2 regions of the Cupriavidus alkaliphilus genome follow, and region 1 is predicted to be linked to the other one. Evidence: riboswitches for the same ligand, from Rfam matches in the RefSeq annotation. Region 1 holds a riboswitch; the other holds the start of a gene.

Region 1 (14,594 bases):
GCGTGATGTTATTTTGTTTGTGTGGGAGGCGGGGCCAGCAGGAACGCAGTAGCGTCCTGCCACCAGGCCCGGTCCACGTGCCGGATCCAGTCGTTGTGGCCGGCCCCCTCGATCACCGTCAGCCGCCGCGGTTCGCCCAGCGACGCATGCAGCGCCTCGCCGTAGCGTGCCGGCACGATGGTGTCGCGTTCGGCCACCGCCACCATCACCGGGCGCCCGAAGCCCGCGAGGTTGGCGGCGCTGTCGTAGCGGTCGCGCAGGACCCAGCCTGCCGGCAGCCAGGGGTAATGGTGCGCGGCCAGATGGGACAGCCTGTCCCACGGCGTGATCAGCAGGACCCCGGCAACGTGCTCGCGCTGGCGCGCCGCCGCGGCCGCCGCGACGCCTGCCCCCAGCGATTCCCCGATCAGCAGCAGCGGCCCGTCGTACTGGCGCCGCGCCAGCGCAATCGATCGTTCCGCGTCGGCGACGAAGCTGCGCTCGCCCAGCGTGCCCGTGCGCGGTCCGTACCCGGGATACTCGGCCAGGATCACGCGGATGCCCAGCGGCGCCAGCGCGCTGGCGTAGTAGTCGCGATGCCCGGCATGTCCGGCGTTGCCGTGAAACACCATGGCGGTGGCCCGCACCGGGCCGGGCGGCTCGGCCACCAGTCCGCGGAAATCATCCGGACCCGGCCAGGCGCGCAGCCCGGACGAGACCAAGTCGTCGACCGACGCGCGTTCGGGAAAATAGAGGAAGTGGTCCTGCAGCATGGCGATCGCGGCAAGCCCGGCCACGGCCGCGGCCAGCCACCCCCACCGGCGCGTCCGCGCCGTCCGTGGCGGCGCCGATGGTGCCGTGGCGGCGGCGGGCGCGCTGGCCGGCATGGCCGTGTGTCCGTGGCGGCTAGGCGCCGGCGTACACCGGTTCGCAGCGCACCTCGGTCGTGACCGAGTTGGCGATAAAGCAGGCCTCGTGCGCGGCGTGGTGCAGGGCATCGAGCTGTTCGCGCGTCGGTTCATGCTCGCCGCCGAACGTGACCTGCGGGTGCAGCGTCACTACCGTCATCGCCATGCGCCCGTCGGCGTTCTTTTCCATCACACCGGTGGCGGCGTCCAGGTAGCGGTCGACGACCAGGCGCTGCTTTGCCGCCAGCGACAGGAACCACAGCATGTGGCAGCTGGACAGCGAGGCGATGAACATCTCTTCCGGGTCGACCGCGCTGGCGTCGGACATCGGCAGCGGCACCACATGGGGCGACGACGAGCCCGGCACTTCGGCGCCGCCGTCGAAGCGCAGCAGATGCCGGCGGCTGTAGCGGTTGCCGGCGAAATCCTGTCCGTCGCGTTGCCACAGGACTTCAGCGGTGTAGGTGGACATGCAGGGACTCCTGGGGTTGGGAAGGAATTCAGGCGCCGTGCGGCACGCTTTCGCCGTCGCGCAGGCCCAGGCGCTGGTTGGCGGGCACGGCGACATCGATCAGCTTGGGGCGCGGCAGGTTCAGGTTGCGCATCATCTCGACGAACTGCTCGCGCGTGCGGCCGGCGACGCGGCTGTTGTGCGCGCGCTCATGGCCGATGGTGGAGACGGTGCGGCCCTTGTAATCATGGGCCGGATAGACCAGCGTATCGTCGGGCAGCGCGAACAGCTTGCGGGTCAGGCTGTCGTACAGCGTGCCGGCGTCGCCCGACTGGAAATCGGTGCGGCCGCAGCCGTCGATCAGCAGCGCATCGCCGGTGAAGACGCGGCGCACGATGCCGTCGGCGGTGGCTTCTTCCCACAGGTAGCTCATGCTGCCGGCGGTGTGCCCGGGCGTATGGATGGCGCGCAGCACCTGCTTGCCGAAGGCGACGGTATCGCCGTCGATCAGCTGCTTGTGTGCGGGCTTGATGTCGCAGCCGGACGGCGCGGCGGTATGCGCGCCGGTCTGCAGGGCCAGGTGGCCGGCCGAGGTGATGTGGTCGGCATGGGCATGGGTCTCGATCACCCACACCAGGCGCGCCCCGGTCGCTTGCAGCCGTTGCAGGTCACGCTCCAGCTGGTGGTCGACCGGATCGATCAGCAGCGCGTCCCCGGTGGCGGCGTCGATCAGCAGGTAGGTGAAGGTGGACGAGGTCTCGTCGAACAGCTGGTGGAAGGTCTGCATGGCCGTCCTCTTGTTGTTTGGCCGGGGAACGCCGCCATGATACGCCGTGCCGCCGCTAGCACTCCACGATATTCACCGCCAGGCCACCGCGCGCCGTTTCCTTGTACTTGGTCTTCATGTCGGCGCCGGTTTCGCGCATGGTCTTGATCACCGAATCGAGCGACACGTAGTGCGTGCCGTCGCCGCGCAGCGCCATGCGCGCCGCGTTGACGGCCTTGACCGACGCCATCGCGTTGCGTTCGATGCACGGGATCTGCACCAGCCCGCCGACCGGGTCGCAGGTCAGGCCGAGGTTGTGCTCCATGCCGATCTCGGCGGCGTTCTCCACCTGTGCCGGGCTGCCGCCGGTGACCGCGGCGAGTGCGCCGGCCGCCATCGAGCAGGCCACGCCGACTTCGCCCTGGCAGCCGACCTCGGCGCCGGAGATCGACGCGTTGAGCTTGTACAGCAGCCCGATCGCCCCGGCAGTCAACAGGAAGTCGACCACGCCGTCGCGGTTGGCGCCAGGCACGAAGCGATCGTAGTAGTGCAGTACCGCGGGGATGATGCCGGCCGCGCCGTTGGTTGGCGCGGTGACCACGCGCCCGCCGGCGGCGTTCTCTTCATTGACGGCAATGGCGTACAGGTTGACCCAGTCCATCACCGAGAGCGGATCGGACAGGGTGCGCTCGGCGCGCTCGGTCAGGCTGCGGTACAGCTCGGGCGCGCGCCGCTTCACCTTGAACGGCCCCGGCAGTTCGCCGTCGGTGCGGCAGCCGCGCGCCACGCAGGCCTGCATCACGTCCCAGATATGCAGCAGGCCGTTGACCACGTCGGCCTCGCTGCGCCAGGTGAGCTCGTTTTCCAGCATCAGCCGGGCGATGCTCTTGCCGCTGGCGCTGGCCATCCCGAGCAGCTCCTTGCCGCTGCGGTACGGGTGTGGCAACTGCTGCGCGGCGTTGAGCACCTGCGTGTTGGGCGCGCCCGCGGTGACCACGAAGCCACCACCGACCGACAGGTAGCGCGCCTCGCGCAGCGTGGCGCCGCCGCCATCGAAGGCGTGGAACTTCATGCCGTTGGGATGCTCGGCCATGGCCTCGCGCCGGTAGAAGGCGATGTGCTCCTTCTCGACGAAGGGCACGAGGTGGCGACCCAGCAGCGACAGCTCGCGGGTCTTGCGCAGGGCCGACAGGCGCGTGTCGATGGAATCGGGATCGATGGTGTCGGGGGCCTCGCCCATCAGGCCGAGGATCACGCCCTTGTCGGTGCCGTGGCCCTTGCCGGTGGCGCCGAGCGAGCCATACAGCTCCACCCGCACGCTGCCGACTTGCGGCAGCAGCCCGTCGCGCTCCAGCCCCTGCGCGAACATCAGTGCCGCACGCATCGGGCCCATGGTGTGCGAGCTGGACGGGCCGATGCCCACCTTGAACAGATCGAATACGCTGACTGCCACGGACGGCCTCCAGTTTTGACGCCGGACCAGGCCGGCGGGCGCCGCGTTGCGCGGCGCCCTGAGTACAGCTTAGCTTCTGGCCGGGGTGCCGGCTCAGTCCACCACGTAGTCGCTGACCGGCACGCAGGCGCAGAACAGGTTGCGGTCACCGTACACATTGTCGGCGCGGCCGACCGGCGGCCAGTACTTCTGCGTGCGCAGCGAGGCCACCGGGTAGGCGGCTTCCTCGCGCGTGTACTGGTGGGGCCACTCGTTGGCGGTGACCACCGCGGCGGTGTGCGGGGCGTGCTTGAGCGGGTTGTCGTCGCGGTCGAAGGTGCCGTCGGCAACCCGGCCGATCTCCTGGCGGATCGCGATCATGGCATCGATGAAGCGGTCCAGTTCATGCAGCGCCTCGGACTCGGTCGGCTCGATCATCAGCGTGCCCGGCACCGGGAAGCTCATGGTCGGCGCGTGGAAGCCGTAGTCCATCAGGCGCTTGGCCACGTCTTCGTTGCTGATGCCGGTTTCCTTCTGCAGCGGGCGCAGATCCAGGATGCACTCGTGCGCGACCAGGTCATGCTGGCCGGTGTAGAGCACCGGGTAGTACGGCGCCAGGCGCTTGGCGACATAGTTGGCGGCCAGGATCGCGTTCTCGGTGGCCGCGGTCAGGCCGGCCGAGCCCATCATCGCGATATACATCCAGGAGATCGGCAGGATGCTGGCCGAGCCGAACGGTGCCGCCGACACGCCGCCGATGCCGCGCTCGTCGCGGCGATAGCCGACGCTGTCCTGGTTGGGCAGGAAGTCGGCCAGGTGCGCGCCGACCGCAACCGGGCCGACGCCCGGGCCGCCGCCGCCGTGCGGGATGCAGAAGGTCTTGTGCAGGTTCAGGTGCGACACGTCGCCGCCGAACTGCCCGGGCGCGGCGGTGCCGACCATCGCGTTCATGTTGGCGCCGTCCACATAGACCTGGCCGCCGTGCCGGTGCACGATCTCGCAGATCTGCTGCACGCCCTGCTCGAACACGCCGTGCGTGGAGGGGTAGGTGATCATGATCGCGGCGAGGTTCTGGCTGTGCTGCTCGGCTTTCTTCGCCAGGTCTTCCAGGTCGACGTTGCCGTTCTCGTCGCAGGCCACCACCACCACCTTCATGCCGGCCATCTGTGCCGAGGCCGGGTTGGTGCCGTGCGCCGACGACGGGATCAGGCAGATGTCGCGATGGCTCTCGCCGCGGCTGGCGTGGTAGGCGTGGATGATCAGCAGGCCCGCGTACTCGCCCTGCGAGCCGGCGTTGGGCTGCAGGCTGACCGCGGCATAGCCGGTGGCGGCGCACAGCATGGCCTCGAGCTGGTCGATCATCTCGCGGTAGCCGACGGTCTGGTCCAGCGGCGCGAACGGGTGGATCTGGCTGAACTCGGGCCAGGTCACCGGAATCATCTCGCTGGTCGCGTTCAGCTTCATCGTGCACGAGCCCAGCGGGATCATGGTGCGGTCCAGCGCCAGGTCCTTGTCGGCCAGCATGCGCAGGTAGCGCAGCATCTCGTGCTCGGCGTGGTGCGTGTTGAACACCGGGTGCGTCAGGTAGGCGCTGGTGCGCGCCAGCGCAGGCGGGAAGGCATCCTGCGCGGCGGCCTCGAGCTTGTCGAAGTCGACCTCGGCGGGCAGCGGCTTGCCTTGGGTAAAGATATCCCACAGCGCGATCACGTCGGCGCGAGTGGCGGTCTCGTCCAGCGAGATGCCGACGCGGGTGGCGCCGGCATGGCGCAGGTTGATGCCGCGCGCGGTCGCGGCGGCGTGGATCGCATCGGTGTTGAAGCCGGTTTCCAGCGTCAGCGTGTCGAAGAAGCTGGCATTGGTGCGCGCAAAGCCCAGTGCCTGCAGCCCGGCGGCCAGCGTCGCGGTCAGGCGATGCACGCGCTGCGCGATGCGCTTCAGGCCCTGCGGGCCGTGGTAGACCGCGTACATCGACGCCATCACCGCCAGCAGCACCTGCGCGGTGCAGATATTGGAGGTCGCCTTCTCGCGGCGGATATGCTGCTCGCGCGTCTGCAGCGCCAGGCGGTAGGCCTTGTTGCCCTGCGCGTCGATGGTGACGCCGACCAGGCGGCCCGGCATCGAGCGCTTGAACGCATCCTTCACCGCCATGTAGCCGGCGTGCGGGCCGCCGAAGCCCAGCGGCACGCCGAAGCGCTGCGAGTTGCCCACCGCCACGTCGGCGCCCCATTCGCCGGGCGCGGCGACCAGCGTCAGCGCCAGCAGGTCGGCGGCGGCGACCACCAGGCCGCCGGCGGCGTGCACGGCGTCGGCGATGGCGCGGTAGTCATTGATGTCGCCGTTCACGCCGGGGTACTGCAGCAGCACGCCGAAGGCGCCCGCGGTGGCAGCGTCGGCCGCGGGGCCGACCTTGACCTCGATGCCCAGCGGCAGCGCGCGCGTGCGTATCACTTCCAGCGTCTGCGGCAGCACGTCGTCGGCGACGAAGAAGATAGTCGAGTCGTGCTTGTTCACGCGCTGCAGCAGCGTCATCGCCTCGGCCGCGGCGGTGCCTTCGTCGAGCATCGACGCATTGGCGATATCCAGCCCGGTCAGGTCGGTGACCATCTGCTGGAAATTCAGCATCGCTTCCAGCCGGCCCTGCGAGATCTCGGGCTGGTAGGGCGTGTAGGCGGTGTACCAGGCCGGGTTCTCGAAGATATTGCGCAGGATGACGCCGGGCGTGATGGTATTGAAGTAGCCCTGGCCGATAAAGCTTTTCAGGACCTTGTTCTTGCCTGCCAGCGCGCGCAGTTTCGCCAGTGCGGCCTCTTCGCTCAGCGGCTCGGTGAACTCGCCCATCGGCATGCCGTCGCGGCGGCGGATGGCGGCGGGGATGACGGCGTCGATCAGCGCGGCGCGGCTGTCATAGCCGAGCACCTTCAGCATGTGCTGCTGTTCGGGGGTATCGGGGCCGATATGGCGGGCGGCGAAGGCGTCGCGCGCCTCCAGTTCGGCCAGCGTGGGCCGGTTTGCTTGGGCGGCGTTCATGGACAGCGGGGTGGGCAGCGGGGCGTTCATGGGCAAGAACCTCGTGGGGGGCGCCGGCGGCAGGTGGTCAGCCGTGCCGCGGCGCCGCGAATGCGGGGTGCCGGTCCCTTGGCGCGGGACCGGCGGGCGATCAGGCGCCGACGCTGGCCTTGTAGGCGTCGGCCGACATCAGGCCGTTGACGTCGTCGCCGTTGGCCGGCTTGAGCTTGAACAGCCACGCATCGAAGGCGTCGGCGTTGACGCTTTCCGGCGCCGCGGTGGCGGCTTCGTTGACGGCGATCACTTCGCCGGCCACGGGTGCGTAGATGTCGGACGCGGCCTTCACCGATTCCACCACGGCCAGCGCGTCGCCGGCACCGACCGACTTGCCCACCTCGGGCAGTTCCAGGAAGACGATGTCGCCCAGCGCGTCCTGGGCGTGGTCGGTGATGCCGATGGTGAGCGTGCCATCGGCTTCGACGCGCACCCACTCATGCGACTCGGTGTACTTGAGGTCAGCGGGGAAATTCATGAAGGTTCTCCGGATTCAGATCTGTTTCTTGTTTGGGTGATGCCTGCCCGGCAACGCTGCCGGCAGGCGAGGGCGACCGTTGGTGAGCGGGGCTTTCCCTTAGCTCACGAGTGCCTTGCCATGACGCACAAACGGCAGTTTAACCACAGTCGCGTTGAGTTTGCGGTCGCGGATCTCGACCTGCACGGTGTCGCCCACGTTCACGCCGTGGGGCAGGCGCGCGAAAGCGATCGATTGCGACAGCGAGGGGCTGAAGGTGCCGCTGGTGATTTCACCGTCACCGGCTGGGGTGATGACCTTCTGATGGGCGCGCAGCACGCCGCCTTTGTCACGCAGGATCAGGCCGAGGAACTGCTGGCGCGAACCGGCCGCAGCCAGCGCCGCCTTGCCGGTGAAGTCGCGCTCGCTCTGCAGGTCGACGGTCCACGCCAGGCCCGCGTCCAGCGGCGAGACCTTGATATCCATGTCCTGGCCGTACAGGTTCATGCCGGCTTCCAGGCGCAGCGTGTCGCGCGCGCCCAGGCCGGCCGGGCGCACGCCCGCGGCATTCAGTTTTTCCCACAGCCCGGCGACGCTGGCGGCCGGCACCACCAGCTCGAAGCCGTCTTCGCCGGTGTAGCCGGTGCGCGCCACCATCACTTCGCCGAGGGCGGGGTCCTGCACCACCACGGCGTTGAACGGCTTGAGCGCATCGGAAGGCTGGGTCGACGGGAAGGTGCTCCACACCTTGGCGCGGGCGTTGGGCCCTTGCACCGCGACGATCGCCAGCGGCTGCACGCCCGCGGGCGCAACGTCCTCGCGGCGCGGCGTGATGGTCACGCCGCTGCCGGTGGCGTCGTTGCGGGCGCGGATCCAGTCGATATCGCCCACCGCGGTGCCGGCGTTGACCACCAGGCGGAAACGGTCCTCGGCGAAGAAATAGACGATCAGGTCATCGATGACACCGCCGTTTTCGTCGAGCATGCAGGAATAGAGTGCCTTGCCGGGGGTCTGCAGCTTGTCGACGTTGTTGGCCAGCAGGCCGCGCAGGAAGCTGCGGGTATTGGCACCGGCGAGATCGACCACGCACATGTGCGAGACGTCGAACATGCCGGCGTCGCTGCGCACGGCGTTGTGCTCTTCAATCTGCGAGCCATAGTTGACCGGCATGTCCCAGCCGCCGAAGTCGACCATGCGGGCGCCGAGGGCGCGGTGGATAGCGTTGAGGGGCGTGGCCTGGAGCGTCATGGAATCCTCGGGGGCAGTCTCGGTTGGCGAAAACAAAAAAGGGTCATCCGCCGCAACCTTCGCTACGCCAAGATGGCAAGCGATCCGCTGCGGCGGATGACCCCTCTGTCCTCGATACCTGAGAGATTACGAGGCGGATCCCATGATCCCTTCCTCGCGCGCCCCTTCGGTGGGCACGCTCGCCACGAATGGCGGGTGCCGCTCTCCAGAGTGCGGCATGCATCGTGTGCATGTTGCATGCCGATCCGACCGGTCCGTGGTGCCTGAGAGTTTTCGGGTGATACCCCTTCGGCGGCGCAGGCGATGCGCGCTCTCCCGGTCGGATGCGCGCAATGTACGGGAGGCCCCGGCCTTTGTCAAACCACGGCAGAGGCCCGCCGTACCTACCGCTGCGCGGTGTGGCCTTACTTCTTCTTGTCGTCGGTGACGACGTTGCCGATCACGCCGCCAACGGCCGCGCCACCCAGCGTACCCAGCGCGCTGCCGTCGGTCAGGACGGCGCCGCCCACCGCGCCGGCACCGGCGCCGATGGCGGTGTTACGTTGTTTCGGGGTCATGTCCGCGCAACCGGCAAAGGCCGCGACCGTCATGCCGATCAGGGTCACCTTGGTCAAAGTTTGCATGGTTTTCATTGTTGGCTCCGATGTGATGATTTGTGCATGCCCAAGCGATCCGGCGGACCGGGGGACACACTGGTTAGAGTGTCGCGTTATGCCATTGGCTCCGTTCTTTACGAAGTGTTACGCCGATGACACAGCCGGGCCTGCGGTTGCGCATGGCGCTGACTGACCCGCCGCGGCGAGCGTGTTAACATCGCCAGCTTTGCCGCCCTCCATTGCCGGGGCGCTGGCAAAGCCCGCCGTCTTCCGCCGATTCCGCCGCCGCCCCCGAACGCCCGCCCCGCATGACCCATGGCCTGAACCCCGCCCAATCCGAAGCCGTCCGCTACCTGGACGGGCCTTGCCTGGTGCTGGCCGGCGCGGGCTCCGGCAAGACCCGGGTGATCACGCAGAAGATCGCGCATCTGATCGAGGACAAGGGCTTCGAGCCGCGCCATATCGCCGCCGTCACGTTTACCAACAAGGCGGCCAAGGAAATGCAGGAGCGCATCGGCAAGCTGATGGAAGGCAAGACTACGCGCGAGGGCAAGCGCATCCCGCTCAAGCAGCTGACGGTCTGTACCTTCCACTCGCTGGGGGTGCAGATCCTGCGCATGGAAGCCGAGCACGTCGGCCTGAAGCCGCAGTTCTCGATCATGGATTCGGACGACTGCTTCGGCCTAATCCAGGAGCAGCTGGGCACCACCGACAAAAAGCTGATCCGCGGCGTGCAAAGCACCATCTCGCTGTGGAAGAACGGCATGGTCGACCCCGAGGCCGCGATCGCGCAGGCCGCCAATGCAGACGAGCACCAGGCCGCGCTGGTCTACCGCAACTACGTCGCCACGCTGAACGCTTACCAGGCGGTGGATTTCGACGATTTGATCCGCCTGCCGGCGGAACTGTTCGCGCGCAATGAAGCGGTACAACTCAAGTGGCAGAACCGGTTGCGCTACTTCCTGGTCGACGAATACCAGGACACCAACGCCTGCCAGTACCAGCTGCTCAAGCTGCTCGCCGGCGGCTCGCACCTGCGCGCGCCGGCCTTCACCGCGGTGGGCGACGACGACCAGGCCATCTATGGCTGGCGCGGCGCCACGCTGGACAACCTGCGCGGGCTGCAGACCGACTTCCCGGACCTGAAGGTGATCAAGCTGGAGCAGAACTACCGCTCCACCGTGCGCATCCTGGAAGCGGCCAACGCCGTCATCGCCAACAATCCCAAGCTGTTCGACAAGAAGCTGTGGAGCGAGCACGGCATGGGCGACCCGATCGCCATCCACCCGATGAACGACGAGGAGCACGAGGCCGAGTCGGTGGTGTTCCGCCTGTCGGCGCACAAGTTCGAGCGCCGCGCGCAGTTCCGCGACTACGCCATCCTGTACCGCGGCAACCACCAGGCGCGGCTGTTCGAGCAGATCCTGCGGCGCGAGCGCATCCCCTACGTGCTGTCGGGCGGCCAGAGCTTCTTCGACAAGGCCGAGATCAAGGACATCTGCGCCTACCTGCGCCTGATCGCCAATCCCGACGACGATCCCGCCTTTATCCGCGCCATCACCACGCCGCGCCGCGGCGTCGGCAACACCACGCTGGAAGTGCTGGGCACGTTCGCCGGCCAGGCCAAGGTTTCGCTGTTCGAGGCGGCGATGATGGGCGGCATCGAGGGCAAGCTGCAGCCGCGCCAGCTGGAACCGCTGCGCGTGTTCTGCGAATCGATGGTGCGGCTGGCCGACCGCGCGGCGAAGGACCCGGCCACCGAGGTGCTCGACGACCTGATGGCCGGCATCCACTACGAGGCCTACCTGTACGACAGCTTCGACGAGCGGCAGGCGCAGTCGCGCTGGACCAATACCCTGGAATTCCTCGACTGGCTCAAGCGCAAGGGCACCAAGCCCGAAGGCGCGGACGGCGGGGAGGCGACCGGCTTCGACACCGCCGACGGCTTCGGCAGCGACGGCAAGAACCTGCTGGAACTGACCCAGACCGTGGCGCTGATGAGCATGCTCGAGGGCCGCGAGGAAGATCCCGACGCGGTGCGGCTGTCCACGCTGCATGCGTCCAAGGGGCTGGAGTATCCGCATGTGTTCCTGGTCGGCGTGGAGGAGGGCATCCTGCCCCATTGCCGCGAGGACGAGGACATGAGCGACGAGAAGATCGAGGAGGAGCGGCGCCTGATGTACGTGGGCATTACACGCGCGCAGCGCAGCCTGCATGTCAGCTGGTGCAAGAAGCGCAAGCGCGCGCGCGAGACCTACTCGTGCCAGCCCTCGCGCTTTATCGGCGAGATGAAGCTCGAAGAGGCGCCCGCGCCGGTCGACGCGACTCCGGCGATGAGTCCCAAGGACCGCCTCGGCGCGCTCAAGGCGCTGCTCGGGAATGGCGGCAATGGCGGCAAGGCGGCCGCCGGCTGAGCCGCTGCGGCGCTATCGCGTCGCTACCGTGCGCCCGACACCGCCAGCGTGACGTACTGCGAGCCGCGCTGCCCGCGCGTGAAGTCGAGCGTGAAGTCGCCCACATCGACGCGGCTCTGCAGCGCGCGCCGCAGTTCCGCCGGGCCGCCCGGGCGCAGGCCCTGCAGCGCCCGCGCCAGCCAGGCGGCGCCGATATAGCCGGCCAGCGTCGCCGGCGACGGCGGCTCGTCCAGGTACTGCTTCATGCGCGCCACATGTTCCTTCACCACCCGCAACGTTGCCTGCTGCGGCCCGGGCGCGACCTGGGTCAGCACCAGCCCGCCGGCGTAGCCGCGGCCCAGGATCTCGCGCGCGGCATTGGCGCTGACCGCGGACAGGCCGACCAGGAAGCCATACCAACCTTGCGCCGCAAGCGCCCGGCCCAGTTCGGCATAGGCCAGGGTGTCGCCCGCGACGATCACCGCGCCCGGGCGCGATGCCGCGATGCGCCGCGCCGCGGCATCGCCGCTGCCTTCGAGCAACACCGCGCGGGTGCCGGTTTGCGCTTCCAGCCGGGCCAGCGACGACACCGCAAAGTCCGGCGCCACGGCCAGCGCGATGTGCGTCAGCCCGTAGCCGCGCAACTGTTGCGCGGCCGCGTCCAGTTCGGCCTGGTAGTCGGCCCGCGTGAACCAGACATTGTCGGCGGACAGCGCCAGCCCTGACAGCGGCGCGACGATCTGCATGCCGCGCCGGGCCAGTTCGGTCGATGACGCCAGCACGGGCAGCAGCCGGTCGCCGGGGCCGAACAGCAGCCCCGCATGCTCGGTATCGACCAGCGACACCGCCTGCGCCAGCGCGCGGCGCGGATCCGGGTCCGCGTCGCGCACCACATGCTGGATCCGCACCGGGCCGCCGGTGGCGTTGACCGCGTCGAACATGACCTTGGCGCCGGCGAGGTAGTCGCGCGCCAGGTCGGACTGCGCGCCGGTGCGGTCGACCAGATGCCCGACCACCACCGTGCGCGGCGCCTGCGCCAGCGGAGCCAGGGCAGGCAGCGCCAGCGCCATGCCGGTCGCGGCAAGCAGCCGGCGCCGGCCGGCATGTGCCGGCGGGTGGTCGCGCAGCGGTGGGTACGGCGCGGGCGTGGTGGATCGGCGGAAAAGTGACATGGCTGGGACAGGACGGAACGCGCGCGGGCGCGGTGGCGCGCACCGTACCCGGCACTCATGACGCCAATGTGACGTACGCGTGCATGTCAGCGGGGACGGGGCCGGTGGGCTCAGGCCCGCGCTTGACGCCGGTCAAGCTGCGGGCGCCGGCACGGTCCTACGATGACGTGTCGCATACCCATTCCCCCGCGCCCCCATGAATCCGTCTGCCATGACTTCCCCCGCGCTCGACCGCCGCGCGCTCTCCGACTTCCGCGCGCTGGCCGGGCGCATCGACGGCAACGGTCCGCGCTATACCTCGTACCCGACCGCCGACCGCTTCCGCAACGGCCCCGACCTGTCGCTGTACCACGACGCGCTGGACGCCTGCCGCGCCGACGCGCCGGCGCCGCTGTCGCTGTACCTGCATATCCCGTTCTGCGAGAACATCTGCTACTACTGCGGCTGCAACAAGATCATCACCCGGGACCACGGCCGCAGCGCGCGCTACGTCAGCTACCTGGGCCGCGAGATGGCGCTGGTGGCCGAGCGCCTGGGCACGCGCCGGCAGGTGATCCAGTCGCACTGGGGCGGCGGCACGCCGACCTTCCTGAACCCGGAGGAAATGCGTCGCGTGATGGCGCTGCTGAACACGCATTTCGCGCTGGCGGCCGACGGCGAGCACTCGATCGAGATCGATCCGCGCCGCGTCGACCAGGACCGCATGGCGCTGCTGGCCGAGCTGGGCTTCAACCGCGTCAGCCTGGGCGTGCAGGATTTCGACCCCGAGGTGCAGCAGGCCATCCATCGCATCCAGCCGTTCGAGGAGACCCGCGCCGTGGTCGATGCCGCGCGCGCGCTGGGCTTTCGCTCGGTCAGCCTGGACCTGATCTACGGCCTGCCGCACCAGACCGCGGCGCGCTTCGGCCGCACCATCGACCAGGTGCTGGCGCTGCGGCCAGACCGCCTTTCGGTCTACAGCTACGCCCACCTGCCGCACGTGTTCAAGCCCCAGCGGCGCATCGACGAAAACGCATTGCCGCCGGCCGGCGAGAAGCTCGACATCCTGGTCTCGACGATCGAGCGGCTGACCGCCGAGGGCTATGTCTATATCGGCATGGACCACTTCGCGCTGCCCGACGACGACCTCGCCGTGGCCCAGCGCGAGGGCCGGCTGCAGCGCAACTTCCAGGGCTATTCGACGCACGCCGGCTACGACCAGGTCGGGCTCGGCATCTCGGCCATCGGCGCGATCGCGGGGCGCTACGTGCAGAACGCGCGCACGCTCGACGACTACTACCGCGCGCTGGACCAGGGCCGCCTGCCGCTGGCGCGGGGCGTGGCGATGACGGCCGACGACCACCTGCGGCGCGAGATCATCGGCGACCTGATGTGCAATGGGGTGCTCGAGCTGCCGGCGATCGAGGCGCGGCATGGCATCGAATTCAAGCGGACGTTCCCGGCAGAACTGGCCGAGATCGACCGCCTGTCCGCGGACGGGCTGGTGCGCTGCGAGCCCGGCCGCATCACCGTGACGCCGCTGGGCCGGCTGCTGGTGCGCCGCGTGGCGATGGTGTTCGACCGCTACCTGCGCGACGACGCCGCCCGGCCGGTCGACAACGGCGCGCGCGCCGCTAACGACGGCGCCCAGCCGATCCGCATCGTGCCGCGCTACTCGCGCGTGGTGTAGCGCACAACCTCGGCCCCGGGCCGGACGAAAAAAAACCCGCGCAAGGCGGGTTTTTTTGTCAGGGCAGTGCCGGCTTACTTGGCGGCGTTGGCCATGTAGTCCGACGCGGCGATCACGTCGGCGTCCGGGCCGGCATAGCCACCCTTGGGCGGCATCACGCCCTTGCCCTTGAGCGCGAAGTTGTGGACCGCATCCATGCCTTCCTTCAGGCGCGGGGCCCAGGCGGCCTTGTCGCCGAACTTGGGCGCACCGGCCACGCCGGCGGCGTGACACGCCGCGCAGACCTGTTCGTAGACCTTCTTGCCCACTTCCGCCGAGGCAGCTGCCGGCGCGGCAGCGGTGGCGGCCGGTGCGGGTGCTGCGGCTGCCGGAGCCGGCGCAGCGGGGGCCGGAGCCGCCGCGGCAGCCGGGGCAGCCGCTTCCGGGGCTGCGGCCGTGGCCGGCGCGGCAGCGGCCGGGGCCG
Region 2 (14,594 bases), on a different contig from region 1:
TACAACGCCGCGGCGTTGCGCCATCGCAGCGCCGCGGACAAAGCCGCGCCAGACTCCGCCTGCCACGCGGCGAGGCTGCGGCACTCATCCAGCCGGACCGGCGCCTCGTGGTTGGTCCAGGGCCAATCGCTACCCCACAGCAACCGGTCATCGCCTACGATGTCGCGCCATGCCTGCGCCAGCGCGGTCCAGTCGTGCGGCGATTCTTGCGGCGATGGCAGCCGGTATGGCGCGCTGATCTTCACCCACACCGGGCGGCGCGCGCGCACGGCCGTGGCGACCTCGAAGACTGCATCGGCAATGCCCGCGTGGCCAGGGCGGCCGAAGTGATCCAGCACCACCGGCGTGCCGGCATCGCCAAGGGCGGCATCAAGGCGCGCCAGCACCATGCCGCCGTCGCCATTGCGGGTATGGAGCTCGACGTGCCAGCCCAGCGCGTCGATCCTGCGGAACAGCCCGCGCCACGGTGCGGTGGCAATGCGCTGCCAGTCCGGATCGCCGTACAGGTTGAGGCGGATCCCACGCACGCCGGCGGCCTGCAGCGTTTCCAGCTGCGGATCGGCCACCGATGGCTCGACCACTGCCACGCCGCGCAGGCGCTCGGGCCGAGCCTGCAGCGCTGCCAGCAGCGCTGAGTTGTCAGTGCCCAGAAAACTGGTCTGCACCACCACCCCATACAGGTCGCCCAGGCCGCCGAGCGTTGCCCGCCATTCGTCCAGGCTGGCGGCATAGGCCGGCCGGTAGCGCACCGAAGCCGTGGCCACGCCGTTATCGAAGACGTGGAAATGGGTATCCACCAGCGGCGAAGCGCGCCTGCTCATCATCAAGCCTCCGTGGGGCGGGTATATCCGGATATGGCACCCAGACCCGCGTCAGTATTCTAGTCCTCTAGAGGACATAAGCATTCAATCAATTTAGCACGGCTTCGGCATGCCAGACAACGCACCGCTCCAGACCACCACCGCCACCGCGGGGCTGAGCCGATACGGCCAGATCGCGGCGGCACTGCAGGACCGGATCGTTTCCGGGGCCTGGACCCCGGGCAGTGCCATCCCGGCCGAAGGGGCGCTGGCCAAGGACTTCGGTATAGCGCTGGGCACCATCCGCCAGGCCATCGCCGTGCTGGTCCAGCAAGGCCTGCTCGAGCGCGTGCAGGGCAAGGGCACCTTCGTGCGCAAGGGGCTGAGCGGCGCCAGCCTGATGCGTTTCTTTCGCTTCGGCGGCGCCGATGGCGCGCCCGTGGTGCCCCGCTCTGAAATCCTGTCTTGCCGCGCCGTCCGGCTGGACAAGGCCATGGCCGCGCGCTTCGGGCTGGCAAGCGGCGCGCGCGGGCTGGCGATCTCGCGCCGCCGCTGGCTGGAAGAGACACCGCGGCTGCTGGAGTCGATCTGGCTGCCGCTGCCGCGCTGCGAAGCCCTGCAGCAACTTCCGCCGGCGCAGTGGGGCGACCTGCTCTACCCGCTGCTGGGGAGCGCCTGCGGCGTCACGGTCCATCGTGCCGTCGACGAGGTGACCTTCCGCACGCTGGCGACGGACGAGGCTGCGTTGCTGTCGCTGCCCGATGCGCATCCCTGCGCGGTAGTGACCCGGCACGCCTTCGACCTGGCCGGACATTGCATCGAATACCGCCTGACGCGCGGCGACGCCTTCGCCTTCCGCTATACCGCCGACGTCCGCTGACGGACCGTTGCCAAGGAGACAGACCCATGCACGCATGCCACGCGATTGCCGCCGCGGCCACCGCCATGATCGCCATCGCCACGCCGGCGCAGGCCGCCGACAACGCCGCGGGCTGGCCGGCACGTCCCATTACCATCGTGGTGACATACCCGCCGGGCGGCGGCGCTGACCTGATGGCACGGCTGATCGCGCCCGGCCTCGGGCGCGAACTGGGGCAGACCGTGGTGGTCGAGAACCGGCCTGGTGCCGGCGGGCAGATCGGCGCGGCCTATGTCGCCAAGGCCGCGCCCGACGGCTACACGCTGATGGTCGATGCCTCGTCCTATGCCGTCAATCCCAGCCTCTATCCGCGCCTGCCCTACGATCCGGACAAGGCGTTCCGGCCGCTCGGCGTGCTGGCGCGCTATCCCAACGTGCTGGTCGCCACCGCCAGCTTTCCGGCGGGGAAGGTCAGCGAAGTGGTGGCCATGGCCAGGCAGAAGCCGGGCTCGGTTGCCTTTGCGTCTTCGGGCAACGGATCGGCGCAGCATCTGGCCGGCGTGCTGTTCGAGCAGCGCGCCGGCGTCGACCTCCTGCACGTGCCCTACAAGGGCGGCGGCCCGGCCATGACCGACGTCATCGCCGGCCAGGTGCCGCTGTTCTTCGCCAACGTGGCCTCGAGCCTGCAGCACATCCAGGCCGGCAAGCTCAAGCCGCTGGCCGTGACCAGCCCGTCGCGCACCCCCGCGCTGCCGGCGGTGCCGACCATGCAGGAAGCCGGCGTGGCCAGCTACGAGGTCTATGAATGGAACGCGGCCTTCGTCCCCGCCGCGACACCGGAGCCGGTCGCCGCGAAGCTTGCCGACGCGCTGCAGAAGGTCATGACCAGCGCCGAGATCCGGCAGCGCGTGGCCGAGCTTGGTGGCGAAGTCGTGGCGGCACCGCCGGCACATGCGCGACAGTTCATCGTGGGCCAGGCACGGCTATGGGCCAAGGTGATCCGCGACGGCAACATCCGGCCCGAATAACAACCCAGTCGCCCCTATCGCCCCTATCGCCCTTGCCGCGCCACGGCGCGGCTACCGCAACCGCAAACCGCAGGAGACAAGCATGACCGCAGCCAACCCTTTCCGCCGCCAACTGCTGAAGGCCAGCGCCGCGCTGGGCGCGTGCGCGCTGGCGCCCACGCTCGCGCGCGCCCAGGCCTGGCCCGCCAAGCCAGTCCGGCTGGTAGTACCGTTCGCGCCTGGCGGCAGCTCAGAGATCGTCGCGCGCTCGACCGCGGCGGAGCTGACCAAGCTGCTCGGCGTATCCGTATTCGTCGAGAACAAGCCGGGTGCCGCCGGCAATATCGCGATGGGCGAAGTCGCGCGCGCCGATGACAACCACACGCTGATCCTCGGCCATATCGGCACGCTGGCGGTCAACCCGTTCATCTTCCCGAAGCTGCCGTACGACCCGGTCAAGGACTTCCGCGCGATCTCGCTGCTGTCCAAGGTGCCGAGCCTGTACGTGGTCCATCCCGACGTGCCCGCGAAGAACCTGAAGGAATTCGTGGCGCTCGCCAAGAGCAAGCCCGGCAAGCTCAACTATGGTTCGGCCGGCAACGGCAGTGCCGGCCACCTGGCCTTCGAATACCTGAAGGCCGCCGCCGGCACCTTCATCACCCATGTGCCATACCGCGGCAGCGGCCCGCAGATCACCGACCTGCTGTCCGGCCGGCTGGACGCCGCCGCGGTCGGCGCGCCCGCCATCCTCCAGTTCATCAAGGCCGGCAAGGTGCGCTGCATCGCCACCGGCACCACCCAGCGCATCGCGCAGTTGCCCGATGTGCCCACGGTGGCGGAGCAAGGCTATCCCGGCTTCGAGATGACGCAGTGGTATGGCCTGCTGGCGCCGGCATCGCTGCCCCAGGCTGCCGCCGACAAGCTGGCCGACGCCACCATGAAAGCCGTGAAGAGCCAGAGCTCGGTCGAGCGCCTGAGCGCGGACGCGGCCATCGTGGTGGGCGGCACGCCGGCGGAATTCTCGCGCTTCATCGCGCAGGAGCAGCAGCGCTGGAAGCCGATCATTGCGCGGGCCGGTATCAAGCCGGACTGATATCGGCCACCATTTCCCGGCGCCCCACGGCTTCTCCTGGCTGCAACGGAGCAAAGGACACGGCACTTGGCCGATGCCGGCGGCCGTCGGGTGGAAGCCGAACGCGCTACATGCACCATTTACAAACGATGCGGCTTACGGGCGCCGCAGCAACGCGCCGCGACGGTGGCCCGGAACCTGCAAGGGCTTGCTGCCCCGTTCCACCCTTCAGGAGCCCGCCATGAGCATCTTCAAGGACATCCTCAACAAGCTGCTGGGCAAGGACAAGCCCGCGGCCACCACCACCGCGACCACCACCAGCACCCCACCCGCCGCCGGAACGCCGACGGCCGGCACTGCACCCACCGCCGGCACCGGCGCGGCGCCCGCGGGCAACGTCCAGGGCACCACCGGTACGCCGGCCGGGGCGCAAGCCACGCCGCTGTCGGGCGTCGATGTCGAGGCCATCATGGACCGGATGGTGCAGCAGAGCGGACAGACGCTGAACTGGCGCACGTCCATCGTCGATACGATGAAGGCGCTCGGGATCGACAGCAGCCTGGAACACCGCAAGGAACTGGCGCGCGAGCTGCACTACACCGGCGACATGAACGATTCCGCGGCGATGAACGTGTGGCTGCACAAGCGCCTGATGCAGGAGTTGGCCGCCAACGGCGGCAAGCTGCCGAAGGAACTGTCCTGAGCGATGCAGTGGAAGGCGGCGCCGGGCCGGCGCCGCGGCGGTCTCAGCCCGCGATGCCGGCCCAGCGCAGGTGCTTCGCCCAGTCGCCCTCGCTGATCACGCCAGACACGCCCTGGCGCTGGCCGTCGGCGCGATAGAAGTAGGTGCGCGGCATTTCACCCATCCAGTCCGGGTCGACCGCATAGCGCAGCCGCTCTTGCGGCTCGTGCCCGAACACCCACGCGTTGCGCGACAGCCTGACGCGATCGAGCACCTGTTGCACTTGCGGTGAGGCCTCGGCCCTGTCGGTCGCCAGCGTGACGACACGCAGGTCCGGATGCCGCGCCCGCAGCTTGCCGAGCGCGTCGAAGTTGCGCTTGCAATAGACGCAATCCAGCGACCACATCACCAGCACGAAAGGCTTGCCCTGCTGGCTGGCGGCGATGCGCGCGGCGCTGGCGGATTCGAACACCGCGATGCGGTCGGCAGCCTGGCCGGCGGCATTGGCGGTGCCGAGCATCAGCGCGCATGCGGTCACGGTGGCAGCGGCGGCGGCCGCAAGCCGTTGGCGGCGCGATCGCATCATGCACCCTCCTGGCCGAGCGCGAAGACCTGGAAGCCTTCGGCCTCGGTGCGCCACAGCACGTAGGCGCGGCCGGCGTGCTGCAGCAAGTGGGGCTGGTCAGAGTCGCGTTCGGTGCCGGCCAGCTTGCGCGTCTGCCAGGTCTTGCCGCCATCGCGCGAGAGCATGGCGGAAAGCCGCGTCTGCTGGCCGTCGAACGACTTCCACACCACCGCGATGTCGTTGTCGTTCAGCGCGACGATATCGGCATGCTGCGCACGCGGGTCATCGAGCGGGCGTTGCGCCTGCAGCTTGCCGTCGCGCCAGCGCCCCACCGCCACCGTCGGCTTGCCTGCGCGCACGCTGAACCAGACCATGTGCAGCGTGCCATCCGGCGCCACCGAAGCGCCGGGGCCGTGGTGCGGGCAGGCGTCGATGCGCCAGTCGTCGAAGGTGGCGCGTTGCATCGGCGTGGCCTTGCCGTCGGCGCCCAGCAGCGCCAGCGCGTGGTCGCGCGCGTTGGGCGGAAACACATGGCGCCACAGCGCCAGCATCCTGCCGTCGGGCGTGGGCGTCAGCGCGATGCGGCAGCATTCGCACGACTGGTCGGCAATCTTGTAGTCGCCCTGGAAGCTCTTGCCGTGGTCGGCCGATACGGCGTAGTAGATCGCGGCGCCGGCATACGGCTGCTTGCGCGCCTGCGCGGCGGCCACGTCGCGTTTGTCGATCCAGCTGACAAAGACGCGCCCGGCCGGATCCACCGCGATGGCGTCGAAGCGGTGCGCGATCTGGTCGCGGTTGGCATGCACCGTCAGCGGTTCGGCAAAGGTCTTGCCACCGTCGGTGGAGCGCGCAAAGCGGATAAAGCCGGTCCATGGCTTGGGCAGCGGCTGGGTCCAGGTGACGTAGACCTGCCCGTCGGGTCCGGTGGCCACCTTGGGGCGGCTTTCATGATCGGCGGCGACGGGCTCCGGCGTGGCGTTGACATGCCGCGCCGTGCTGAAGGTGCGACCATAGTCCGTCGACGCGCGCACGGCAACATGCTGGCCGTCCTTGTAGGCGATCCACAGCTTGCCGTCGCGGTCGAAGGCGGCGCCGGTACCCAGCTCGCTCGTTTTCGGCCTTTCCTGGCCGCCCTGGCCGCCGTGGCCGGCGTGCGCCTGCGCGGCCGCGACCACCGGCGCCAGCGTGGCGCAGGCGACCAGTGCGGCAGCGAGCAGGCGGACAGCGCGGCGGGCGCCAGGCAGGAATGGGGTCAGCGTGTTCACTGGCTCAGAAGGAAAGTTTGGCCTCGGCGTAGAACGTCCGGCCCGGGTACGGGTGGTAGACGTAATAGCGCTGGTCGGTGAGGTTGTCGATGCCAAGCCCGAGCCGCACATTGCGCGCGGGCTTGTAGGTCACCTTGACGTCGAAGGTCAGGAAGCTGCTGGTGCCGCCGAAGGTGTCGGGGTTGGTGTCCGAATTGTCGAGCGTATTGTACTGCCGGCCCGAATAGGTCATCGCCAGCGTGCCGGCCCACGCCGGCGTAAAGCGATAGGTGCCCGCGAGGTTGGCGCGCCACTTCGGGATGCGGTAGAAATACTTGCCCACCGAGGCCGGATTGTTGGCGTTCTCCAGCGTCTTCGAATGGTTGTAGGCGCCGCTGGCCGACAAGTCGAAGCCGCGCACCAGCACGTCGCGCCCGTCATAGGCGAGCTCGATGCCACGCGTGCGCACCCGGTCCACGTTCTGGAAGCTGGTGACGGTCGGGAATACCGTGGTGTTGGTCTGGCTGACCAGCGCATCGCGGATATCGTCCTCGTACAGCGAGACCCGGAAATTCGACGCCTCCACCGTGCGTTCGAAGGTCAGGTCCTTCGAGAACGATCGTTCCGGCCGCAGGTTGGGATCGTTGTTGATCAGCGCCGTGCCGGTGATACGGCCCTGGAACAGCTCGCTGACCGTCGGATAGCGATAGGCCTGGCCCAGCGACAGCCGGCCCAGCCAGTCCTGCCCGAACGCCTTCTCCAGCGCCAGCTTGGGCGACCAGTTGGATTCGCTGCGCACCGGATAGCCGATGTCCACGCCAGGCTGGCTGCGGCTGCCGTCATAGGCGCGCCAGTGCTCGTAGCGCAAGCCCGGGATCAGCTTCCAGTCCTCGGCGAAGTACCAGGCGTCCTGCGCGTAGAGCGCCTGGGTCTCGGTCTTGCCGGTGAAGGCATTGTTGAACGCGGTGATGGTGGCCGCGCGCCAGTCCGAGGTGTTGTAGGTGGTGTTGCTCAGCCGGTAGTTGTCATAGTGGTAGCCGAACGTGACCCAGTGCCCGCCCTGCAGGCGCTGCGGGCGGTAGTCGGCCTTCAGGTCGAGCGTGCGCCAGCCGGTGCCGTCGCCATAGGTGACCGTGCCCGGCCCATTGCCGACGGCGTTGGCGCTGCGGCTCACGTCCTTGCTGACATCGAACAGCGACGCCACGCCGGAAAAATTCCAGCCGGTCTGGTTGCGCGTGCGCAGCGACAGGCCGTAGAGCCAGCGCGCATCCTCGCCATTGCCGGGCGCAAAGGCGTTGGCCGGAATCACGTACTGGTAGCCGCCGATGTTCACCGGTCCGCCCGACACGACGTTGCCATTGGCATCGCGCAGGTAGCTGCCGGTGGTGTTGGAGCGGTCCTGCTGCCAGTAGGCGGCGGTGAACTGCGCCTGCAGCGTGCTGGTGATGTCGTAGCCGAGCTTGAGCTTGAGCTGGTCCTGGACGGTGTGCGTGACGCCCTCGCTGTTCACGCCCATCACCACGCGGTCGCGCCCGCTCTGGTCCCGGTCCAAATAAGCGCCGGAAACCGGCGTGTCCGCCGCGCCCGCGGGCCGCGTCGAGCGCGACGCGGTATAGAAGCTCAGCGGCTGGCTCTTGCTGTCCTGCCGGTCCACGCTGACCAGCCAAGAGAACGCGCCGACGCGGTCGCCCACATAGGCGTTGGCATGCACCCCGTTGAAGTTATCGTGGGTGCCGTACAGGTTGAAGCGCTGGGTGAACCACTGCACGCTGGCGTCGCCCTCGAACTTCTCCGGCGTGCGCGTGGTGATCAGCACCGTCGCGCCCAGCGAATTGCCGGGATACAGCGCCGAATACGGGCCGTACAGCACGTCCATGCGCTCGATCTCGGCGGCATTGACCAGCGACCAGCGCGGCGGAAAGCTGAAGTCCGAGCCCAGCAGGTTGGACAGCAGCAGGCCGTCCGCATAGACCAGCCCCCGCGCCGACTGGCGCGAACTGGTGCTGCGCACCGAGATGATCGAATTCATATCGCCGATAAAGCGCTTGCGCACGGCGAGGTTGGGCGCGTATTTGAGGGCGTCTTCCGTATTGACCACGTTGAAGTCGGCCATGCGGGCACTGCGGATGCCGTAGGCCGGCGACGGCGTGTTGGGCGGGATCGCCGGCGTCTCGCCGCGTTCGGGGCTGGCCGATACCACCACCTCCTGCAGCGGCGCGGGCGCCTCCACCGCCTGCGCGGCGGCCACGGCGGGGCCCATCAGCACTGCCGAAACGGCCAGCGCAATGCGATTCTTCTTCACTGGAAAACCTTGTTGTCGTCTTTTTTTGGCTCGCTGTCCTGCGCAGCATGAGGCGCACCTCCCGCGCCTCCGCCGCACCTCCGCCACACGTCCGAGATAGCGAGCGCTGACATTTTATGGGCCGAGGGCAGCCGCGCCGATGCGACATAGCGACGCGGGCCGCCGGCAATATCAGCGTTAACCCGTATACCCAATACACGGCCATGTCACTACATTGCCCCGACTGGCCTCCAGCCAGCGTGATGCAGGGAGAGACTGTCGCGGCGCCCGCCGCGCACGGCGCCGAAGGAGCAACCGCCCCGGAAACTCTCAGGCAAAAGGACCGGCATCACCCGTCAGTGCACTCTGAAGAATGCCGGACGCCATCGTCCGCCCGGCATACCGAAGGAGCAAGCGTGCCCGCCCCCCGCGGCGAGGCGTCGTGAATCTCTCAGGTCCAGAACAGAGGGGGCGTCCTCCACGCATATTGCGTGCGGACTCCTACCCTTCGACGTTCCTGGATCCTGCAGATCATGAAGACAATCGCTGTCATCGGCGGTGGCATCACCGGTGTCACCACGGCCTACGCGCTGGCCCGGCGCGGATTCTCCGTCACCCTGTTCGAACGGCACCGCTATGCCGCCATGGAGACCTCGTTCGCCAACGGCGGACAGCTCTCCGCCTCCAACGCCGAGGTCTGGACCCACTGGTCCACCATCGTCAAAGGGATGAAGTGGATGCTGCGCAACGATGCGCCGCTGCTGGTCAATCCCCGGCCCAGCTGGCACAAGCTGTCGTGGTTCGCCGAGTTCATCGCGTCGATTCCCCACTACCGCCGCAACACCATCGAAACCGCACGCCTTGCCATCGCCGCGCGCGAGCACCTGTTTGCGTGGGCGGCGCAGGAAGGCATCGACTTCGACCTGAAGCGCGCCGGCATCCTCCATATCTATCGCGACCGCGCCGGCTTCGAGCATGCCGGCCGGGTCTCCGCGCTGCTGGCGCAAGGCGGCCTGGAGCGGCGCGCGGTGACGCCGCAGGAGATGCGCGCGATCGAGCCGACGCTGGCGGGTTCCTACTACGGCGGCTACTTCACCGAGAGCGATGCCACCGGCGACATCCACAAGTTCACCAGCGGCCTGGCCGCCGCCGCCGCACGCCTGGGCGTGCGCTGCCTGTATGGCCAGGACGTGCGCGCGGTCAAGACCGACGGCCGGCGCGCCACCATCACCGTGCAGGATGGCAACGACAGCACCAGTTCCACCTTCGACGGCGCCGTGATCTGCGCCGGCACCGCCAGCCGCGCACTGGCCGCCGCGCTGGGCGACCGCGTCAACATCTATCCGGTCAAGGGCTATTCGATCACGGTCAACCTGACCGATGAAGCCAGCCGCGCCGCGGCACCGGTGGTCAGCCTGCTCGACGACGAAACCAAGCTGGTCACCAGCCGCCTGGGCGACGACCGCTTCCGCGTTGCCGGCACCGCCGAGTTCAACGGCACCAACCGCGATATCCGCGCCGACCGCATCCGCCCGCTGGTGGACTGGGTGCAGCAGTGCTTCCCGGGCGTCAGCACGCGCAGCGTGGTGCCATGGGCCGGACTGCGGCCGATGATGCCCGACATGCTGCCGCGCGTAGGACGCGGACGCGCGGCCTGCATCTTCTACAACACCGGCCACGGGCACCTGGGGTGGACTTTGTCGGCGGTGACGGCGGACATGGTGGCGGGGATTGTGGACCAGGCACTGGGAAGCGCCCCGGCGATGGTGCCTGGCGCGGCCCTGACGCCGGTGCGGGCCTGATGCTGCGGAGGTGAAGGGCTCAGCCCGCACGCGCATTTTCAAGAGTCAGCGATTTCTGAATCCGTTGCCCGGATCCAAACTTCGCGCGCCCCTGGAAATGCGACATCTCTCATCGATTCCCCGGTACCGACAAGAAATACTGGTGGCGTCATCGGACCAACCGATGATCGGGTGTGGAAAGCCCGGATGTGTGAGGTGGACATGCGTTGCGCTTGTAGCGGGCAACGCCTGTGTGTTCGCACGAACCAAGCTGGCTCCCTGGCGGGCCGGGCGAGGCGGCCGCAAGGCTGACCGGTTCCCCACCTCAGACCGGCTTTCCACCCTCGCCGTCTGGCCCGCCGCCCTCATGTGGAAATGAGTGGCGCGCTTTTACTAGTGGGGAATCAATGACAATGATCGATGAAATCACCAACGAATGTCTTCAGCAGGTTCGCGCAGGAATCGAAGGGGTTCTCGTACTCCTGGATCACGAAAGCGAACGCTCGGAGGGCTGCTTTAGTGCGCTGTGCCTGCTTGGCATGGTGAAGATGCAGCTTGATGGGCTGATGGTTGAAAGAGAACGGTTGCAATAGCGGCTCGCGAGGTGTGACGGTGACGCTGCGCTGTCACACCTCGGCCTGCGGGAATCGAAAACTGGTACACCGCCTGCAATCCAGCCGCCACCGCGACCGCATGGAACACATGGCGACTTTCAGGCAGCCGGCTCCCGCCCGGCGCACCAACGCGCGGACGCCACGCACGTTCCGCCTGATCCTGAACCCTCGCACGAGCCGGCATGCCGCCCGGACGGCACGCCGGACTGGTCGGCCATGATGGCCCGCGCACAGGCAGGAGACCGCGCGGCGTACCGGCGCCTGCTCGAAGGCATCACCCCGTTCATCCGGGCGCTGGCCGCACGCCAGGTCCGCAATCCAGGCGACATCGAGGACATCGTGCAGGATGTGCTGCGCACGATCCACACCGTGCGCCGCACCTACGACCCGGCACGCCCGTTCGGCCCGTGGCTGGTGGCCATCGCCCGCCGGCGCATTATCGACTGTGTGCGCTGGCTGGCACGCACCAGTGCGCGCGAAACACCCTTCGACACGGAATCGGAAACCATTGCCGCCCCCCGCTGCGAACCTCAAGGAAACGGCACTGGACGCGCGGGCAGTGCGTGACGCGGCGGACAGTCTGCCTGCCGGACAGCGCGAGGCGCTGCGCATGCTGAAACTGGAGGAAATGTCATTGAAAGAGCGGAAGGCATCTCCCCCGGCGAAACCGCGCGCTGCTTCGCCACGCTGGTGGCGGTCAGCACGCCGCTGGCCATTGCCTTGACGGCCATGCTGCGCCATGTGGCGCGCCTCTCGCCAACGCCGGTGGCGATGTATGCGGGCCTTGCCGTTGCCGCGATGGCGGCAGCGGGCCGGCTGTCCATTCATCCGCTGGATGCCAGCGCGCTGGTCTTGTTGTGGAACCTGGGGGTCGCGCTGCTGTTCGTTGGTGCAGGTAGTCTGGTTGGATATCGACCGTTCGGGCGGATGGCGGGACATTGAGGTGGCACGGCGGCAGCTCGGCAGACGAGGCTTGTGGGTGGCTAGCACTTGACCAAGACGCCCTCCGGATGGCCGCTTCTCGCCACGAGCAGACCTTCGACAACGGCGTGCAAAATGTCGACAATCCCCGCATGTACGGCCTAACGTAGGTCCCCTTCCAAGGAACGATTGCGAAAATGATGAGTTCGACGACGTCCGGCAATGCCGAGCCTTCCACCGCGCATCGTCTTGTGATCGTGGAGGGCATTATGGGTTCAGGCAAGTCAACGACGATGCGCCTCATTGCGAAACATCTACAAGAGGCGGGGCAGCCAGCGTTGCCGGTTCACGAGAGGACAGAGCCCCACCCCGTGCGCGCGACAGACGAACTTGAACACTGGTTTGAACCGTGGCGGGACGCGACACCACAGCATCTCGCGGACCGTGCTCTAGCTAGGTGGAAAGGCTTTGTCGAGGCGACACAGGCGGAGACCCCCATCCCAGTAATGGACGGTCAACTGTTTCACGGAGACCTGACTCACCTGCTGCTGATGGAAGCCGAGTCTGCGTTGATTTTCGACTACGTACAGGCGCTGGCCGCAGTCACTGCTCCGCTCAATCCGTTCGTCCTTTACCTTTGGCAGGAGGATGTCGAAAAAGCTGTACGGACTGTCTGTGCGGAGCGTGGCGCGGAATGGATCGAATATCAGACGAACTGGAAGCTCGCGGCCCCTTACTGCGTGCGCAGGGGCTACAAGGGATTAGAAGGCCTCATTCTCCTATATCGCGATTACCGCCGAATCACCGATGATTTGTTTCGCCAGCTACCATTAGCCAAGCTCGCGATTGAGAACTCTGCAAGGGACTGGCCAGCCTATGAGAGGCAAATTCTGCGCGCATTGCGGCTACCGGGTTGATTAGGTCGACGCCAATTGAACGGTCATTTTGTGCAGTCATTGTATGACTGCCGATGCCGAGTAGACACTTCCAACGACCGCTTATCGGCAATGTGTATGTCTCTTGAGGGTCGGTAGCGTCGCTGCACCACGCGGCACGCAGCAAGTGCCGCTGACGACCGGGATCGGCCACTTTCCGCCGCTCGCGATCGCTGTGGCTCGGTCATTCGAGTGGCGGCTCCGCTCGAACAGCGGGCCTTCACGGGCATCGTCGTCACCTCACGGATGACGCCCACGCCGCCGCCTATCTGTAGGTAGTACTTCATCGGTCCGGACGGGGCGCGCATCTCTATGGCACTCATGAACTTATGGAGTCCGCGGCGCTTTTTTAGCTTTCGACCTTACTTGTTGGTTCGCTCGCAGTGATACGGCCGGGATTCACACCTACCCGGATGGCGCGGCCGTCAATGCTGACCGTCTTCTCTTCGGTAGTAGTATCGCCCCCGCAATGCGCGACAGCATTCAATCGAGCGTTCAAGCTCTGGACCGGCAGTACGCCAGGCTTCTATCGGCGCCGAAGTTGGGATGGCCGTATTTCCCGATCAGCCTGACAAGGGCCTGACGATTTAACAGGTGATTGGATTCGGCCATCGTACCGGTGTCGACATTGAATCCGCTTTCGAGTACAAACAAGGCCTTCAGTCCCGAGCTGAGATCCTCGAAACCGCGCAGCCCCGCCGAGATCTGTGCCACTAAGTAATAGACGCGTACTAAAGGTCGCCTACCAGGCCATGTATGCCGTTTTCGCGTCCATTGCCGGAGGCCTGCTTCGAGAATTGCCTTCTATCCCACACGGGTAAGGCATGTCAGGCGCGCAGCGACTAACATGCCGCCGCTGCGAGCCACATCTGCGTGGGATGACTCAGCCTTCGTCAGCCTTCAGCGGTCAGATCCGCCCACAGGGCCTTGCCGCCTCGCGCGATGGCGGCGCGGCCAAGATACTCGGCCCATTCACCGTCGCTGCCATACTCGGCGCGCCAACTCCACAGGCGCCGTGTACCGAAGTGCAACGAGTGCTCGTAGGTAAAGCCGATGGCACCGTGCACCTGGTGCGCGATTGCCGATGCACCGCTGGCGGCCTGTCCGCAGATCACCTTGGCGATTGCTGCCTGCCGTTCCCAGTCCTTGCCGTCCATTGCCGCGCAGGCGGTCGCCACCGCCATTCGCGCGGCGACCACATGATTGGCCATCTGCGCCAATTGTTGCTGGATCGCCTGGAATTTGCCGATTGGACGGCCGAACTGCACGCGCTCGTTGGCGTACTGCACCGCCTGATTCAGGATGCGCTCCAGTACGCCAGCTATCTGGATCGACTGCTGCAGCGCGCCGAACAGCTTCGGGTCGCCTGGCAGCCCCACACGTGCCGCCACGGCGCGCGCATGCTCGAACACTAGCGTATCGCGCGGCTGCGCAGCGGCGTTCGTGTCCTCGCGCACCTTGGCATCTGCCGTCGGAAGTAGCAGCCACAGCGGCACGCCGTCGCGCGCCACCGGAACCAGCACGTGCGTCAGCACGCGACCCCATGGCGCCGCCACCGCGCCGGTAAAGCGCCAGCCCTCGCCTTCCTGCCGCTCGTTCACCTCGCCTTGCGGCAGCGCCAGCGACATCGGCCCATCAGGCATCGCCATGCGCAGCCTTGTCAGCAAGGCGCCACTCACGACCGTCTCGGCGAATGGCACCGGTGCGAGGTGCTTAGCGGCCAACAGCAGCACCGGCAGCGCCTCGCTCCAAGTCGCCGCGGCGCCACCCTGCTCCTCCGTGGCGAATACACGGGTCAAGCCGCTTTGCTCCAGGCACGCCCACAGGCTGGCC

What was found. A riboswitch is a leader RNA that binds a small molecule or an ion and turns the genes downstream of it on or off. The one in region 1 is predicted to bind glycine.
Region 2: linked by a shared signal. The riboswitch ahead of FHX60_RS18745 (D-amino acid dehydrogenase) and the one ahead of gcvT (glycine cleavage system aminomethyltransferase GcvT) in region 1 are both predicted to bind glycine.

What each region holds. Positions count from the first base shown of each region.
Region 1 is NZ_JACHWE010000010.1:40,043-54,636, forward strand. It holds gene FHX60_RS25115 (alpha/beta hydrolase) at 9-866, opposite strand; gene FHX60_RS25120 (OsmC family protein) at 886-1,359, opposite strand; gene FHX60_RS25125 (MBL fold metallo-hydrolase) at 1,388-2,125, opposite strand; gene FHX60_RS25130 (L-serine ammonia-lyase) at 2,181-3,557, opposite strand; gene gcvP (aminomethyl-transferring glycine dehydrogenase) at 3,651-6,593, opposite strand; gene gcvH (glycine cleavage system protein GcvH) at 6,694-7,074, opposite strand; gene gcvT (glycine cleavage system aminomethyltransferase GcvT) at 7,174-8,301, opposite strand; glycine riboswitch at 8,397-8,520, opposite strand; glycine riboswitch at 8,542-8,629, opposite strand; gene FHX60_RS25150 (YMGG-like glycine zipper-containing protein) at 8,706-8,933, opposite strand; gene FHX60_RS25155 (UvrD-helicase domain-containing protein) at 9,206-11,311, shown strand; gene FHX60_RS25160 (ABC transporter substrate-binding protein) at 11,335-12,462, opposite strand; gene hemN (oxygen-independent coproporphyrinogen III oxidase) at 12,659-14,131, shown strand; gene FHX60_RS25170 (c-type cytochrome) at 14,206-14,594, opposite strand, start outside.
Region 2 is NZ_JACHWE010000005.1:240,349-254,942, reverse strand. It holds gene FHX60_RS18785 (amidohydrolase family protein) at 1-824, opposite strand, end outside; gene FHX60_RS18780 (GntR family transcriptional regulator) at 931-1,680, shown strand; gene FHX60_RS18775 (tripartite tricarboxylate transporter substrate binding protein) at 1,707-2,687, shown strand; gene FHX60_RS18770 (Bug family tripartite tricarboxylate transporter substrate binding protein) at 2,770-3,759, shown strand; gene FHX60_RS18765 (DUF3597 domain-containing protein) at 3,980-4,441, shown strand; gene FHX60_RS18760 (TlpA family protein disulfide reductase) at 4,485-5,006, opposite strand; gene FHX60_RS18755 (sialidase family protein) at 5,003-6,229, opposite strand; gene FHX60_RS18750 (TonB-dependent receptor) at 6,255-8,531, opposite strand; glycine riboswitch at 8,768-8,866, shown strand; glycine riboswitch at 8,867-8,986, shown strand; gene FHX60_RS18745 (D-amino acid dehydrogenase) at 9,044-10,312, shown strand; gene FHX60_RS18740 (DUF1484 family protein) at 10,699-10,884, shown strand; gene FHX60_RS18735 (sigma factor) at 11,122-11,472, shown strand; gene FHX60_RS18730 (NrsF family protein) at 11,596-11,847, shown strand; gene FHX60_RS18725 (P-loop NTPase family protein) at 12,024-12,743, shown strand; gene FHX60_RS18720 (acyl-CoA dehydrogenase family protein) at 13,655-14,594, opposite strand, start outside.